2 regions of the Streptomyces griseiscabiei genome follow, and region 1 is predicted to be linked to the other one. Evidence: predicted binding sites of a transcription regulator. Region 1 holds the regulator's gene; the other holds the start of a gene.
What was found. Region 1 encodes HrcA, which represses chaperone genes, less so after heat shock. Its sites were predicted from a motif close to TTNGCACTCNGNNNNNCNGAGTGCNAA; they were not measured.
Positions count from the first base shown of each region.

Region 2: groES (co-chaperone GroES) is a predicted target of HrcA. The motif match lies at 3,002-3,028, and genes of this name have one in related genera.

Region 1 covers NZ_JAGJBZ010000001.1:764,066-771,495, forward strand. Annotated here, with positions in the region: gene J8M51_RS03310 (VOC family protein) at 1-344, opposite strand, end outside; gene J8M51_RS03315 (16S rRNA (uracil(1498)-N(3))-methyltransferase) at 386-1,126, opposite strand; gene J8M51_RS03320 (nitronate monooxygenase) at 1,123-2,187, opposite strand; gene dnaJ (molecular chaperone DnaJ) at 2,428-3,564, opposite strand; gene hrcA (heat-inducible transcriptional repressor HrcA) at 3,565-4,581, opposite strand; gene J8M51_RS03335 (MBL fold metallo-hydrolase) at 4,772-5,503, shown strand; gene J8M51_RS03340 (DUF3097 domain-containing protein) at 5,546-6,361, shown strand; gene J8M51_RS03345 (Uma2 family endonuclease) at 6,339-6,917, opposite strand; gene hemW (radical SAM family heme chaperone HemW) at 7,017-7,430, opposite strand, start outside.
Region 2 covers NZ_JAGJBZ010000003.1:1,006,436-1,013,865, forward strand. Annotated here, with positions in the region: gene J8M51_RS38505 (class I SAM-dependent methyltransferase) at 1-957, opposite strand, end outside; gene J8M51_RS38510 (polysaccharide deacetylase family protein) at 1,069-2,082, shown strand; gene J8M51_RS38515 (polysaccharide deacetylase family protein) at 2,079-2,957, shown strand; gene groES (co-chaperone GroES) at 3,174-3,482, shown strand; gene groL (chaperonin GroEL) at 3,611-5,236, shown strand; gene J8M51_RS38530 (ester cyclase) at 5,322-6,029, opposite strand; gene J8M51_RS38535 (SDR family NAD(P)-dependent oxidoreductase) at 6,127-6,900, opposite strand; gene J8M51_RS38540 (MOSC domain-containing protein) at 7,035-7,430, opposite strand, start outside.

The sequences.
Region 1 (7,430 bases):
GGGTCCTTGAGATGGGCCACCCGCATCCGGTCGGTCATCAGTGCGGGTCCCTGGAGGAGGGTGGCGCCGCGCTCCACGATCCTCTCGCAGTAGGCGTCCAGATCGTCGACCCGCAGCACGACCAGCGACCGGTGTCCGTTCGCCGCGTCGGCCAGCTCCCCGAGCACCTCGGACATCATCGCCCGGTCCTGGAGGGCGATCCCCGCGGACCCGACGGCCGGACTGAACTTCTCGTACGGCCCGTCGACCGCCCCGGACTGCGGTTTCAGCCCGAGGACATCGGCGTAGAAGCGGTAGCACGCGGCGAAGTCGGAGACGAGCAGCCTTACTTGGGCGAGTTCCACGTTGCTCCCAGGGGTTGGGGAGGCCGGTCGCGACCGGAGGGTCAGGACCAGCGTCCGGTTCGGCCCAGCAGCAGCGCCCCGGCCGCCGTCCCGGCGGTCGAGGTGCGCAGCACACTGGGCCCGAGTCGATACGCCCCCGCGCCCGCCTCGCCGAAGAGCGCCAGCTCCTCCGGCGACACGCCCCCCTCGGGCCCCACGACGAGCACGATCTCCCCGGCGGCCGGCAGCTCCGCCGTGGCCAGGGAGTCGTCACCGCTCTCGTGCAGGACGGCGGCGAAGTCGGCCTGCGCCAGCAGCGCCGCGACCTGCTTGCTCGTGGCCGCCTCCGCGACCTCGGGGAACCGCGTCCGGCGGGACTGCTTGCCCGCCTCCCGTGCGGTGGCCCGCCACTTGGCGAGGGCCTTCGTCCCCCGGTCGCCCTTCCACTGGGTGATGCAGCGGGCGGCGGCCCAGGGCACGATCGCGTCGATGCCGACCTCGGTCATGGTCTCGACGGCCAGTTCGCCCCGGTCGCCCTTGGGCAGCGCCTGGACGACGGTGATCCGGGGCCGCGCGGGCGGCTCCTCGCGCACGTCCCCCACATCCATGACGACCAGCCGGTCCTTGCCCTCGGCGGCTTTCACCACGCCTTCCACCCACCGGCCCCGCCCGTCGGTGAGGACCACGTCCTCACCGGCCCGCAGCCGCTTCACGGAGACGGCGTGCCGTCCTTCGGGGCCGTCGAGCACGATCTCCGAGCCCCGGCCCTCGAACCGGTCGACCACGAACACGGGTGCGGTCATCGCCCCTCGCTCCCGGCCCGCGCGGCGGTGATCTCGGCGACCAGCAGCTCGACCAGTTCCCCGGCGGGCAGCTCCCGGGCCATCCGGTGGCCCTGCCCGGCCCACAGCGCCATGCCCTGCGCGTCCCCGGCCTTGGCGGCGGCCTTGCGCAGGGGCGAGGTGAGGTGGTGGACCTCGGGGTAGGCGACGGGCGCGTACGGGCCGTGCTCGCGCAGGAACCGGTTGACCAGGCCACGGGCCGGGCGGCCGGAGAAGGCCCGGGTCAGCTCGGTGCGGACGAAGAGGGGGTCGGTCAGCGCCCGCTTGTGCACGGCGTGCGCGCCGGACTCGGCGGTGGCGAGGAACGCGGTGCCCAGCTGGGCCGCGCTCGCGCCCGCCGTGAGGAGGGCGGCGATCTGGCCGCCGCGCATGATGCCGCCGGCCGCGACCACCGGCAGGGCCACGGCCTCGCGGACCTGCGCGACGAGCGACAGCAGGCCGATCCCGGCGCGGTCCCGCTCGGGGTCGTCGCGGTGGGTGCCCTGGTGGCCGCCGGCCTCGACGCCCTGCACGATCACGGCGTGCGCCCCGGACCGCTCCACGGCCTGTGCCTCCTCCGCCGAGGTCGCGGTGACCAGGGTGAGGGTGCCCTTGCGGGCGAGGGAGTCGATGACCTCGGGGGTCGGGCAGCCGAAGTGGAACGACACCACGGGCACCGGGTTGTCGAGCAGCACGGCGAGCTTGGCCTCGTAGCCGTCGTCGCGTCCGCTGTCGGGATCGCCCAGCTCGGCGTCGTACCAGGTGGCCTCACCGGCGAGCTGCTCCGCGTAGACCTCGACGGCGGCGGGCTCGGCATGCTCCGGCTGCGGCATGAAGAGGTTCACGCCGAAGGGGCGTGCGGTGAGTGCCCGGAGCGCCTTGATCTCCTGGTACATCCCGTCGGCGGTCTTGTACCCGGCGGCGAGGAACCCCAGCCCGCCGGCCTCGGACACGGCGGCGGCCAGCTGCGGCACGGATACACCGCCCGCCATCGGGGCCTGCACGATCGGCAGCGGGACGAGATCGGTCAGTGCGGAGGACATGACGGCATGGTGCCACTGTCCTCCGGACATCGCCGAATCGGGTGCGGTCGTGCGTTCGGGTGCGGGTCCGGTGGGGCTTCTCGCGCAGTTCCCCGCGCCCCTGAAAGACCAGGCCCCCGCGGGCCTGAAAAGCCACCGGTCCTACGGGCCTGAAAGGCACGGGGCGCAGCCCCTGTTTTTCAGGGGCGCGGGGAACTGCGCGAGAAGCCCCACGCAGCCGCACCCGACGACGAAACCCACTCAGCGCCCGTTGAACGCGTCCTTCAGCCGGGAGAACAGCCCCTGCTGACCGGGCTGGAACTGCCCCGTGGGCCGTTCCTCACCCCGCAGCGCGGCGAGCTGCCGCAGCAACCCCTCCTGCTCGGGATCCAGCTTCGTCGGCGTCTGCACCTCGACGTGGACGATCAGATCCCCGCGCCCACCGCCGCGAAGATGCGTGACACCGCGCCCGTGCAGCGGAATCGACTGCCCGGACTGCGTCCCGGGCCGGATGTCGACCTCCTCCAGCCCGTCCAGCGTCTCCAGCGGCACCTTCGTACCGAGGGACGCCGCCGTCATCGGGATCGTCACCGTGCAGTGCAGATCGTCGCCGCGCCGCTGGAACGTCGAGTGCGGCAGCTCGTGGATCTCGACGTAGAGGTCACCGGCGGGACCGCCACCGGGCCCGACCTCGCCCTCGCCGGCGAGCTGGATCCGTGTGCCGTTGTCGACACCGGCCGGGATCTTGACCGTGAGCGTCCGCCGCGACCGCACCCGTCCGTCGCCCGCGCACTCGGGGCACGGGTTGGGGACGATCGTGCCGAAGCCCTGGCACTGCGGGCAGGGCCGGGAGGTCATGACCTGGCCGAGGAAGGACCGCGTGACCTGCGAGACCTCACCGCGACCGCGGCACATGTCACAGGTCTGGGCGGTGGTCCCCGGGGCCGCGCCCTCGCCGCTGCACGTCGTGCAGACGATGGCGGTGTCGACCTGGATGTCCTTCGTCGTGCCGAAGGCCGCCTCGTCGAGGTCGATCTCCAGCCGGATCATCGCGTCCTGCCCCCGGCGCGTACGCGAGCGCGGGCCGCGCTGGGACGCCGTACCGAAGAAGGCGTCCATGATGTCCGAGAAGTTGCCGAAGCCACCGGCGCCGAAGCCGCCCGCGCCCCCGCCGCCCGCCTGGGACAGCGGGTCGCCGCCGAGGTCGTAGACCTGCTTCTTCTGCGGGTCCGACAACACCTCGTAGGCGGCGTTGATCTCCTTGAACCGCTCCTGGGTCTTCGGATCGGGATTGACGTCCGGGTGCAGCTCGCGAGCGAGCCTCCTGAACGCCTTCTTGATCTCGTCCTGGGACGCGTCGCGGCGCACGCCGAGCACGGCGTAGTAGTCCGTGGCCACTTAAGACTCCGCCAGGATCTGTCCGACGTACCGTGCCACCGCTCGTACCGCTCCCATCGTTCCCGGATAGTCCATGCGCGTAGGTCCGACCACGCCCAGCTTCGCTACTGCCTCGCCGCCCGAACCGTAGCCGACGGAGACGACGGACGTGGAGTTGAGTCCCTCATACGCGTTCTCATGACCGATGCGTACGGTCATGCCCGAATCCCCCGCCTCGCCAAGCAACTTGAGGAGGACGACCTGTTCCTCCAAGGCTTCCAGAACGGGCCGGATCGTGAGGGGGAAGTCATGACCGAAGCGGGTGAGATTGGCGGTTCCGCCGATCATCAGCCGCTCCTCGCTCTCCTCCACGAGTGCTTCGAGGAGGGTGGAGAGCACCGTCGCGACCGTCCCCCGGTCCTCGACGTCGAACGCCTCCGGCAGGTCCTCGACCAGCCGGGGCACGTCGGTGAACCGGCGGCCCGCGACCTTGCTGTTCAGCCGGGCGCGCAGATCCGCGAGTGACGTTTCTCCGAACGGCGCCGGGCAGTCCACCAGCCGCTGTTCCACCCGTCCCGTGTCCGTGATCAGCACGAGCATCAGGCGGGCGGGGGCCAGCGCCAGCAGCTCCACATGCCGCACCGTCGACCGTGTGAGCGACGGGTACTGCACGACGGCCACCTGCCGGGTGAGCTGCGCGAGCAGCCGCACGGTCCGCGCCACGACGTCATCGAGGTCGACCGCGCCGTCCAGGAAGTTCTGGATGGCGCGCCGCTCGGGCGGGGTCATCGGCTTGACGCCCGCCAGCTTGTCGACGAAGAGCCGGTACCCCTTGTCGGTGGGGATGCGGCCCGCGCTGGTGTGGGGCTGGGCGATGAAGCCCTCGTCCTCCAGCGCCGCCATGTCGTTGCGGACGGTCGCCGGGGAGACGCCGAGGTTGTGCCGCTCGGTGAGCGCCTTGGAACCGACCGGCTCCTCGGTGCCCACATAGTCCTGGACGATGGCGCGCAGCACCTGCAGCCTGCGTTCACTGAGCACTCGCGCACACCTCCAGCTCGTCTCTCTCGTGCGGCCCTGTTGGCACTCACCCCGGGCGAGTGCCAACACTCCCCGCCCAGTGTACGGCGGTGGGGTACGCCCCCGGCAAGGCCGGGCTCCGGGCGGGGCCACTTTCCTACTGGGGAGTACACGACAACGCGGTCCCACGAGCTACAGCTAGCGTCGGCGCATGACGGTGTCTTGGGAAGAGTGCGGGTGGCAGGGATTGACGCCGCGGGTCGGGCGGTGCCGCCTCCCCGGCTGGGACTGCACGGTCGGGCTGGTGGCCGGGGGCGGTGCGGCCCTCATGATCGACTCCGGGTCGAGTCTGCGGGAGGGCGCGCGGTTGCGCGGCGAGGCGTGCCGGCTGCTCGGCGGCGCCCGTGTGACACATCTCGCGCTCACCCACCCCCATTTCGACCATGTCTTCGGCGCGGCGGCGTTCTCCGGGGTGGAGGTCTTCGGCGCGGTGGGCGTCGACGGCGTCCTGGCCCGTGACCGCGACGCCCTCCACACGGACGCCGTGCGCCACGGCCTCCCCCCGGCCGACGCCACCGAGGCGGCCGATCTTCTCGTCCTCCCCCGCCACTCTGTCTCCGGCGAGTGGACGCTCGACCTGGGCGGCGGCGTCCGGGTGCTGCTGGCGAACGTGGGCCCCGGCCACACCGGTCACGACCTGGCGGTCCTGGTGTCGGAGGGCGCCCGGGAGGTGGTGTTCTGCGGTGACCTGGTCGAGGAGTCCGGCGAACCGCAGGCGGGTCCGGACGCGATCCCGTCCCGCTGGCCGGCCGCCCTGGACCGGCTCCTGGCCCTCGGCGGCGAGGACGCGCTGTACGTCCCCGGGCACGGGGCGGTGGTGGACGCGGCGTTCGTCCGGGCCCAACGTGACGCGCTGGCCCGCCGCTTCGGCGTGTCGGACTGAGTGCGGCGGCATCCGGGCGCGGCTTCTCCTATCGTCACTCGAATGCGCCAGTACTCACCCGACCTGACCCCTCCCTGGAAGAAGTCCCAGCCGGCCCCCGAGGTCCCGGCCGACCCCGGTCTGGTCGTCGAGGAGCCCGCCACCGGGTTCTGCGGCGCGGTCATCCGCTGCGAGGCGGGCACGGTGACGCTGGAGGACCGCTTCGGCAAGCACCGGGTGTTCCCGCTGGAGCCCCGGGGCTTCCTGCTGGAGGGCCGTGTGGTGACCCTGGTCCGCCCCTCGTCGGCGGGCCCCGCCGGCCCCTCCCGCACGGCCTCGGGCTCGGTGGCCGTCCCGGGCGCCCGCGCCCGTGTGGCCCGCGCCGGGCGCATCTACGTCGAGGGCCGCCACGACGCCGAGCTCGTCGAGAAGGTCTGGGGCGACGATCTGCGCGTCGAGGGCGTGGTCGTGGAGTACCTGGAGGGCGTGGACGACCTCCCCGCGATCGTCGAGGACTTCGCCCCCGGCCCGGACGCGCGTCTCGGCGTCCTGGTCGACCACCTGGTCCCCGGAAGCAAGGAGTCCCGTATCGCCGCGTCGGTCACGAGCGACCACGCGCTCGTCGTCGGCCACCCGTACATCGACATCTGGGAGGCCGTGAAGCCGTCCTCGGTGGGCATCACGGCGTGGCCGCGCGTACCGCGCGGGCAGGACTGGAAGACAGGGGTGTGCCGGGCGCTGGGCTGGCCCTCGGACAACACCGGGGCGGTGTGGCAGGCGATCCTGGCGCGGGTGGGTTCCTACAAGGACCTGGAGCCGGAACTGCTGGGCCGGGTGGAGGAGTTGATCGACTTCGTCACGGGTAGCGATGAGGCCTGACGTCGGGCAACGTGGCGAAGTCACTCGTGTCCAGTTCGACTCCCAGAATCTCCAAGGCCACCAGGTCACCGAACTTGGTGATCTGTTGCGTCAGGTAGTTCGCTTCCTCTCCCACCCCCTCGGGCCGAGTCAGCAGGACACATTGCCCCATGATCGGGTCAAGGATGAGATACGCGGGCACGTTGCCCGCCGCGTAGATCGACCTCTTGACCTCGTAGTCCTGATGAACACTGGACTTAGAGACGACCTCCACAACCATGGTGACGAGCTGCGACGGCAGCAGCCGACCCGAAGAAGGCAAAAGGTCCCGCGCGACGACCACCAGATCCGGCACAGGCTCACTGGGCTCGGTCACAACGTCGATGTCCTGTGTCTGAAGACGAGACCAGTGCGATCGCGGAATCTGGTCCTGTACATCGGCAACAATCATGTTGTGCACGATGTCAGGGCTGGCCATCATCACGATTACCCCCCGGAGAAGCTCCACCTTGACACCCTCGGGGGGTTCAAGCTCCTCGAAGTACCTGGTCATGTCGCGTTCGTCCACAGCGGTCATCTCCATGGCCTCCATATCCGCCGCGTGCCGTCGGCGGCAGCCTACGAACCAGGTTAGGTACCGAACCCCCGTTCCGCACCGATTCACCCGCCCGAGTGATCAGTCCACCAGGTCCCGCACCACCGCGTCCGCCAGCAACCGCCCGCGCAGGGTGAGAACCGCGCGCCCCTCGTCGTACGGGCCCGGGTCGAGCAGCCCGTCGGACAGGGCACGCTCGGCCGCCGCGAGGCCCTCCTCGCGCAGCAGCGACAACGGGCACCCCTCCCGCAGCCGCAGCTCCAGCAGGATGCGCTCGACGCGCCGGTCCTCGTCCGCCAGCAGCTCACGCCCCGCGCCGGGGGAGCGCCCGGCGGCCAGTGCGCCCGCGTACGCGCCGGGGTGTTTCACGTTCCACCAGCGGACGCCGCCGACGTGGCTGTGGGCGCCCGGCCCCGCGCCCCACCAGTCCGCGCCGCGCCAGTACAGCTCGTTGTGGAGGCAGCGCCCGGCGTCGGAGGTGGCCCAGTTGGAGAC
Region 2 (7,430 bases), on a different contig from region 1:
GTCGGCCGTGACGTACGCGATCGTGGGGTCGATCAGCCCGCCCGCCAGCTCCTCGGCGACCTCGGCGACGAGGTGGGCGCGGATCACGGCACCGTCGGGCTCGTACAAGTACCGCCCCACGGGCCGGACTTCGGGGTCCGGCAGCCCCCGGCCGCGCAGACTCCGGGGGCCGGGCAGCAGCGTCGCCCGCACCGCCCCCTCCGCCCCGGTGCCGAACCAGAGCACCGCCTCCTTCACATCGCCGCCGTCCGAGATCCACTCGGCCTCGGCCTCGGCGGGGACCGCCTCGTGCGGGATGCCCGGGGCGATCTTGAGGGCGGCTCGCGGGGCCTTGAGCGCGGTGGCGACGGCCCAGGAGAGCGGGGGCGAGTACGCCTCGGGGTCGAAGATCCGGCCACGGCCGGAGGAGCGCCGGGCGGGGTCGACGAACACGGCGTCGTACCCGGCCGTCTCCACCTCCGTCACATCCGCCTCGCGCACCTCGATCAGCCCGGCGAGGCCGAGCGCGTCGGCGTTGGCGCGGGCCACCGCCGCCGTCAGCGGGTCGCGGTCGACGGCCAGCACGCGGATTCCGGCCCGGGCGAGGGCGATCGCGTCGCCGCCGATGCCGCAGCACAGATCGGCGACGGAGGTCACGCCCAGCGCGCGCATCCGCTCCGCCCGGTACGTCGCCACGCTCGTCCGCGTCGACTGCTCGACCCCGTTCGGGGTGAAGAACATCCGGTCCGCGTCCGCCGCCCCGAACTTCACGACCGCCCGCTGCCGCAGCCTGGCCTGGCCGAGGGCCGCCGAGACCAGCTCCACCGGGTGGTCGCGGCGCAGCCGGGTCGCCACGGCCAGCTCCCGCGCCGGTTCGACTCCGCGCACCTCGTCGAGGAGGGCGCGGCCCTCGGGGGTGAGGAGGGGGGCGAGGAAGGTGGCGGGGTCGAGGTCGTTCACCGGCTCATTGTCGGTCATCGGCCAGCGGGAGAGCGGGGGCGGGGCGGTGTGGGCCACTCGGTGGATGGTCGGGGCCCGGCGGCGGTGTCGGGGCGGTGGGGAGGGGTCGCCCTGCGAGGATGCAGCGCCATGCGATTCGTACGACAAAATGATCGAAAGAGTGCGAAGCGGTCGAGGTTCCTGGGGTGGTGGGGGAGCGGCGGCGTCGCCCTGCTCGCCGCGGCGGTGCTCGTGTCCGGGTGCGCGGAGGGCGGCGCGGAGGACGCGTCGCGGAGCGGACCGGCCGGGCGACGGGCGCCCGCGGAGGCGGCCCATGGTCAGGAGCGCGGCCAGGAACGCGGGCAGCAGGGTGGGCAACGGCCCTTCGAGGCCCCCGGCGCGCGGGCGCTCGACTCGTACGCCGAGAGGCTGCGCCGGGCGCACGCCGCGCGGGTCGCCGCGGCGAAGCGCTGGGGGCTGGCGGCGGTACCGCTGACCGCGCCGGCGCCCCCGGCGCGGAAACCGGCGCTCGGCACACGCGAGGGCTTCGAGGTCGACGGCCACGAGGAGGACGGACTCCCGCCGGTCTTCACCACCGTCCCCACCCGCGACAAGGTCCTCTTCCTCACCATCGACGACGGCGCGGAGAAGGACCCCGCGTTCCTGCGCATGATGAGTGAACTGGGCATCCCCTACACCGCCTTCCTCAGCGACTACCTGGTCAAGGAGGACTACGGCTACTTCGCGCGGATGCGGGACCGGGGCGTCACCCTCCACAACCACACTCTCCACCACCGCCACCTCCCCTCCCTCTCCCACACCGCCCAGAAGCGCGAGATCTGCGGCATGCAGGACGTCATCGAGAAGCGGTACGGCAAGCGGCCGACGCTCTTCCGGCCGCCGTACGGCAACTACGACCGGGACACCCTGCGCGCCGCCAAGTCCTGCGGCATCGAGGCCGTCCCCCTCTGGAACGAGGAGGTCTTCGTCGACCGCTGGGACCACCGCGAGTCCGACCGCGAACTCCGCCCCGGTGACATCGTCCTCACCCACTTCCGCGGCCCGTCCGACTGGAAGGGCACCATGCCCGACATGATCCGCCGCTTCCTGGACCGCGCCACCGCCGAGGGCTACGCGGTGGCGAGGCTGGAGGACTACCTGTGAGGGCTGGGGGCGCTGGGCGCACGGCGCGAAGGAGGCGTGCGGTCACCCGCGCCCTGACCACCCTCTCCGCGCTCACGACCGTCGCCGTCCTGCTCCTCGCCGGATGCGCGGCCGGGCCCACCGCCCGCACCGCCCCCTTCACCGTCCCCTCCGCCCCCCGCTCCACCACCCCCGACCATCCTCACCCCCACCCGCCCCCGTACCGCCGCTGGGGCCTGCCCGCCCCCCTCGCCCCCGCGCCCGAGACCCCCGACCGGCCCCCGCGACCCCGCACGGCGGGCCCCGGGCTGCCACCCGTCGTCGACCGGGTGCGGACCCGCGACAAGGTGGTGTTCCTGACGTACGACGACGGCGCGGAGAAGGACCCCCGGTTCGTGGACATGGTCAGGGAACTGCGGCTGCCGGTGAGCATGTTCCTGACGGACAGCGTCGTGGGGCCGGGATACGGCCACTTCGCCCGGCTGCGGGCGGTCGGCGCGACCGTGCAGAACCACACGCTCGGCCACACCGGTCTGCGCGGACTGCCGTACGCCGGGCAGCGCGCCGAGATCTGCGGCCAGCAGAACAAGCTGAGGCAGCGCTTCGGCATCCGGCCGACCCTGTTCCGCCCGCCCTACGGCGTCTACGACACCACCACGCTCCGCGCCGCCGCCGACTGCGGCATCACGGCCGTCGTCCTGTGGCGCGCGTCGATGCAGATCAACGACCTCCGGTACGCGGTCGGCGACCGCCTCCGCCCCGGTGACATCGTCCTCGCCCACTTCCGGGGCCCGGAGCAGCTGAAGGGTGCGACCCTCACGGAGATGACGACCCGGCTGCTGCGCCGCGTCCAGGCCCAGGGCCTGACGGTCGGACGCCTGGAGGACTACCTCTGACACGCCGCGAGGACCGCCGCACCCCACGGCATCGGCAGCCGGAATTAGCAGTCCGCTTGACCGAGTGCTAATCGCGGTCATAGTCTCAGGTCTGGCACTCCCCCCTGGAGAGTGCCAACCAGCGACGGGCAGGTCCGGCACCCGCGACGACGGATCCACCTGGTCGCCACCTCAGACAGTTAACCCCGTGAGATCTCCGAAGGGGGAGGTCGGATCGTGACGACCACCAGCTCCAAGGTTGCCATCAAGCCGCTCGAGGACCGCATCGTGGTCCAGCCGCTCGACGCCGAGCAGACCACGGCCTCTGGCCTGGTCATCCCGGACACCGCCAAGGAGAAGCCCCAGGAGGGCGTCGTCCTGGCCGTGGGCCCGGGCCGCTTCGAGAACGGCGAGCGCCTGCCGCTCGACGTCAAGACCGGCGACATCGTGCTGTACAGCAAGTACGGCGGCACCGAGGTGAAGTACAACGGCGAGGAGTACCTCGTCCTCTCGGCTCGCGACGTGCTCGCGATCATCGAGAAGTAGTTCACCCGCTTCCTCACCGAAGCACCTTGCTTTTGAGCTGCGCCCCTGGCACCCGCGACCATAATCAGCCGGGCGTGAGGGGCGCAGTTCGTTTCACCCACGTTTTTCGAGAGGGCTGAACCGCTCCCATGGCGAAGATCCTGAAGTTCGACGAGGACGCCCGTCGCGCCCTCGAGCGCGGCGTCAACAAGCTTGCCGACACGGTCAAGGTGACGATCGGCCCCAAGGGCCGCAATGTCGTCATCGACAAGAAGTTCGGCGCCCCCACCATCACCAACGACGGCGTGACCATCGCCCGTGAGGTCGAGGTCGAGGACCCGTACGAGAACCTCGGTGCCCAGCTGGTGAAGGAGGTGGCGACCAAGACCAACGACATCGCGGGTGACGGCACCACCACCGCCACCGTGCTCGCCCAGGCGCTCGTGCGCGAGGGCCTGAAGAACGTCGCCGCGGGTGCCTCCCCGGCCGCCCTGAAGAAGGGCATCGACGCCGCGGTCAAGGCCGTGTCCGAGGAGCTCCTCGCGACCGCCCGCCCGATCGACGAGAAGTCCGACATCGCGGCCGTCGCCGGTCTGTCCGCCCAGGACAGCCAGGTCGGCGAGCTCATCGCCGAGGCGATGGACAAGGTCGGCAAGGACGGTGTCATCACCGTCGAGGAGTCCAACACCTTCGGTCTGGAGCTGGACTTCACCGAGGGCATGGCCTTCGACAAGGGCTACCTCTCGCCCTACTTCGTCACCGACCAGGAGCGTATGGAGGCCGTCCTCGACGACCCGTACATCCTCATCCACCAGGGCAAGATCGGCGCCATCGCCGACCTGCTGCCCCTGCTGGAGAAGGTCATCCAGTCCAACGCCTCGCGCCCGCTGCTGATCATCGCCGAGGACGTCGAGGGCGAGGCCCTGTCGACCCTGGTCGTCAACAAGATCCGCGGCACCTTCAACGCGGTCGCCGTCAAGGCCCCCGGCTTCGGCGACCGTCGCAAGGCGATGCTGCAGGACATGGCGACGCTGACCGGCGCGGAGGTCATCTCCGAGGAGGTCGGCCTCAAGCTCGACCAGGTCGGCCTGGACGTGCTCGGCTCCGCCCGCCGCGTCACCGTCACCAAGGACGACACCACGATCGTCGACGGCGCCGGTGACTCCGGTGCCGTGCAGGGCCGCGTCGCCCAGATCAAGGCCGAGATCGAGAACACGGACTCCGACTGGGACCGCGAGAAGCTCCAGGAGCGCCTCGCGAAGCTGGCCGGCGGCGTGTGCGTGATCAAGGTCGGCGCCGCCACCGAGGTGGAGCTGAAGGAGAAGAAGCACCGTCTGGAGGACGCCATCTCCGCGACCCGCGCCGCGGTCGAGGAGGGCATCGTCTCCGGTGGTGGCTCCGCGCTCGTCCACGCCGTGAAGGTCCTGGAGGGCAACCTCGGCAAGACCGGCGACGAGGCCACCGGTGTGGCCGTCGTCCGCAAGGCCGCCGTCGAGCCGCTGCGCTGGATCGCGGAGAACGCGGGCCTCGAGGGCTACGTCATCACCTCCAAGGTCGCCGAGCTGGACAAGGGCCAGGGCTTCAACGCCGCCACCGGCGAGTACGGCGACCTGGTCAAGTCCGGTGTCATCGACCCGGTCAAGGTCACCCGCTCCGCCCTGGAGAACGCCGCCTCCATCGCCTCCCTCCTCCTGACGACCGAGACCCTGGTCGTCGAGAAGAAGGAAGAGGAGCCGGCCGACGCGGGCCACGGCGGCCACGGCCACGCCCACTGACGTACGACGTCGGTAAGCCGTAGGAAAGGCCCGGCACCCCTCGGGGGTGCCGGGCCTTTCCGCGCCCCACCCCCGGCTGTCTCGGCTACTTCTCCAGGTCGTCGAGCGCTCCCAACTGCCCCATCAGCCCCAGCCGGTCGTACTCCCACCAGCCCTCGACGATCTTCCCGTCGGGGGAGCACCGCTGCACGAGCGTCCCCGTCATCCGGACCTTCCGCCCACTGGCCGCGATCCCGAGGAAGTCCCCGTGGTGGGTCGCGTTCCAGGTCCACCGCGTGCAGACCCGGTCGTCCTGGGCGATCTGGTCCTCCACGGTGAACTCGAAGTCGAACCCGCCCCGCCACATCTCGACGGTCCGCCGGAACGCGTCCATCCCGATGGCGTCCGGCTCGTCGGAGGGAACGTGGTCGTGGTAGTCCTCCACGAGCAGATCGTCGAGCGGCGGCAGTTCGCCCTCCGTCGCGATCGTCGCCAGGAACCGCCGCGCGGTCGCCGCGTACAACTGCTCGTCCCGCACCACGTCCAGATCCGTGAACGTGGGCACCTCGTCGCAGAGCGCCACCATCTCCTGGAAGATCCGGTCCGTCTCCGGCAGTTTCGAGTTCCGCATCGCCTCCTCGTACGACGGGAACTCCACGATCTCCACGAAGTGCGCCCCGTCCGACCGGTCCTTCCCGATCAGACTGTGCGTGGCCGTCCGCCTGCCCCTGGTCTGCTCGACCCATGTGTCCATCAGCCGGTTCATCTCGTCGAACCGACTGGTCCTGCAGTCGATGAGCTGCACGAATGTCATGATGCGCCGCCTCCCGGCCCCCCTGGGTCCGGATGAACGATTCCATTGTCCCGCGGCGCCGCCTCCCTCTCACCCGCTGGCGCCGCGCCCCCGACGGCTACTGCGGCCCGTACTTGCGCCCCGTCTTCGAGCTGATCCCGCCCAGCAGCCCGCGCGGCACCACCTTCACCACACCCATCAGGGCCTTGTAGCGGGGGTCGGGGATGGAGACGGTCCGGCCGCGGGAGAGGTCGGCGAGGGCGGCGGTGACGAGTTTGTCGGCGTCGAGCCACATCCAGGACGGGATGTTGTCGGTGCCCATGCCGGCCCGGTCGTGGAACTCGGTGCGGACGAAGCCGGGGCACAGGGCCATGAGCCGGACACCGGTACCGGCCAGATCGCGCGCGGCGCCCTGGGTGAACTGCACGACCCACGCCTTCGAGGCCCCGTACGTACCGCGCGGCACGAACGCGGCCACCGAGGCGACATTGACGACCCCGCCGCGACCGCGTTCGCGCATGGCCTCGGACGCCGCCGACGTCAGACGCAGCACCGCCTCGCAGTGGACCTTGAGCATCCGCAGCTCGTCGGCCATGGAGACGTCGAGATAGCGGCCCTTGTTGCCGAAACCGGCGTTGTTGATCAGCAGGTCGACCGGGTTCCTGCGGTCGGCCAGCCGCCGCGCCACCGTCTCGATGCCGTCGTCCTCCGCGAGGTCGGCCGTCAGCACCTCCGCCTCGATGCCGTGCCGGTCGTGCAGTTCGGTCGCCTGCTCCCGCAGCCGCTTGGTGTCACGCGCCACCAGCACCAGGTTGTGCCCGTCCGCCGCCAGCCGCCGCGCGAAGGCGGCACCGATCCCCGCGGTCGATCCCGTAATCAGAGCCGTTGTCATGGCGCAAGCGTAGTGACCGGGACTGTGCGCATCCGTGTGCTCCACCGCACGTTCACCAGCGTCTTCGCCCGCCCCTCGGTGAACACCCGCCCCGGCGCGGCACCTTCACCGGCGCCCCGCACGGGACCGGCCCGTCATCCCTGCGCCGCCACGTACTTCCGCGCGATCTCCAGCACCTCGGGATGCAACGCCTCACCCGCCGCCAACAGCCTCGGCAGCAGGGAGTGTTGATCCATCATGGCGCGGAAGACGAGAGCCACGGTGACGTCGTGGTCCGGTCGGTGGACGATCTCGATCGGGTCGCCCGCACGGATCTCGCCCGGCTCGATCACCCGCAGATACGCGCCGGGCGCGCCCTGGCGCGTGAAGCGCTTGACCCACTGCCGTTCACCCAGGTGGCGCTGGAAGTTGAGACAGGGAACGCGGCCGGAGGTGATCTCCAGGACCACCTCGGAGCCGATCCGCCAGCGCTCGCCGACGAGGGCGCCGGAGACGTCGAGCCCCTCGGTGGTGAGGTTCTCGCCGAAGGT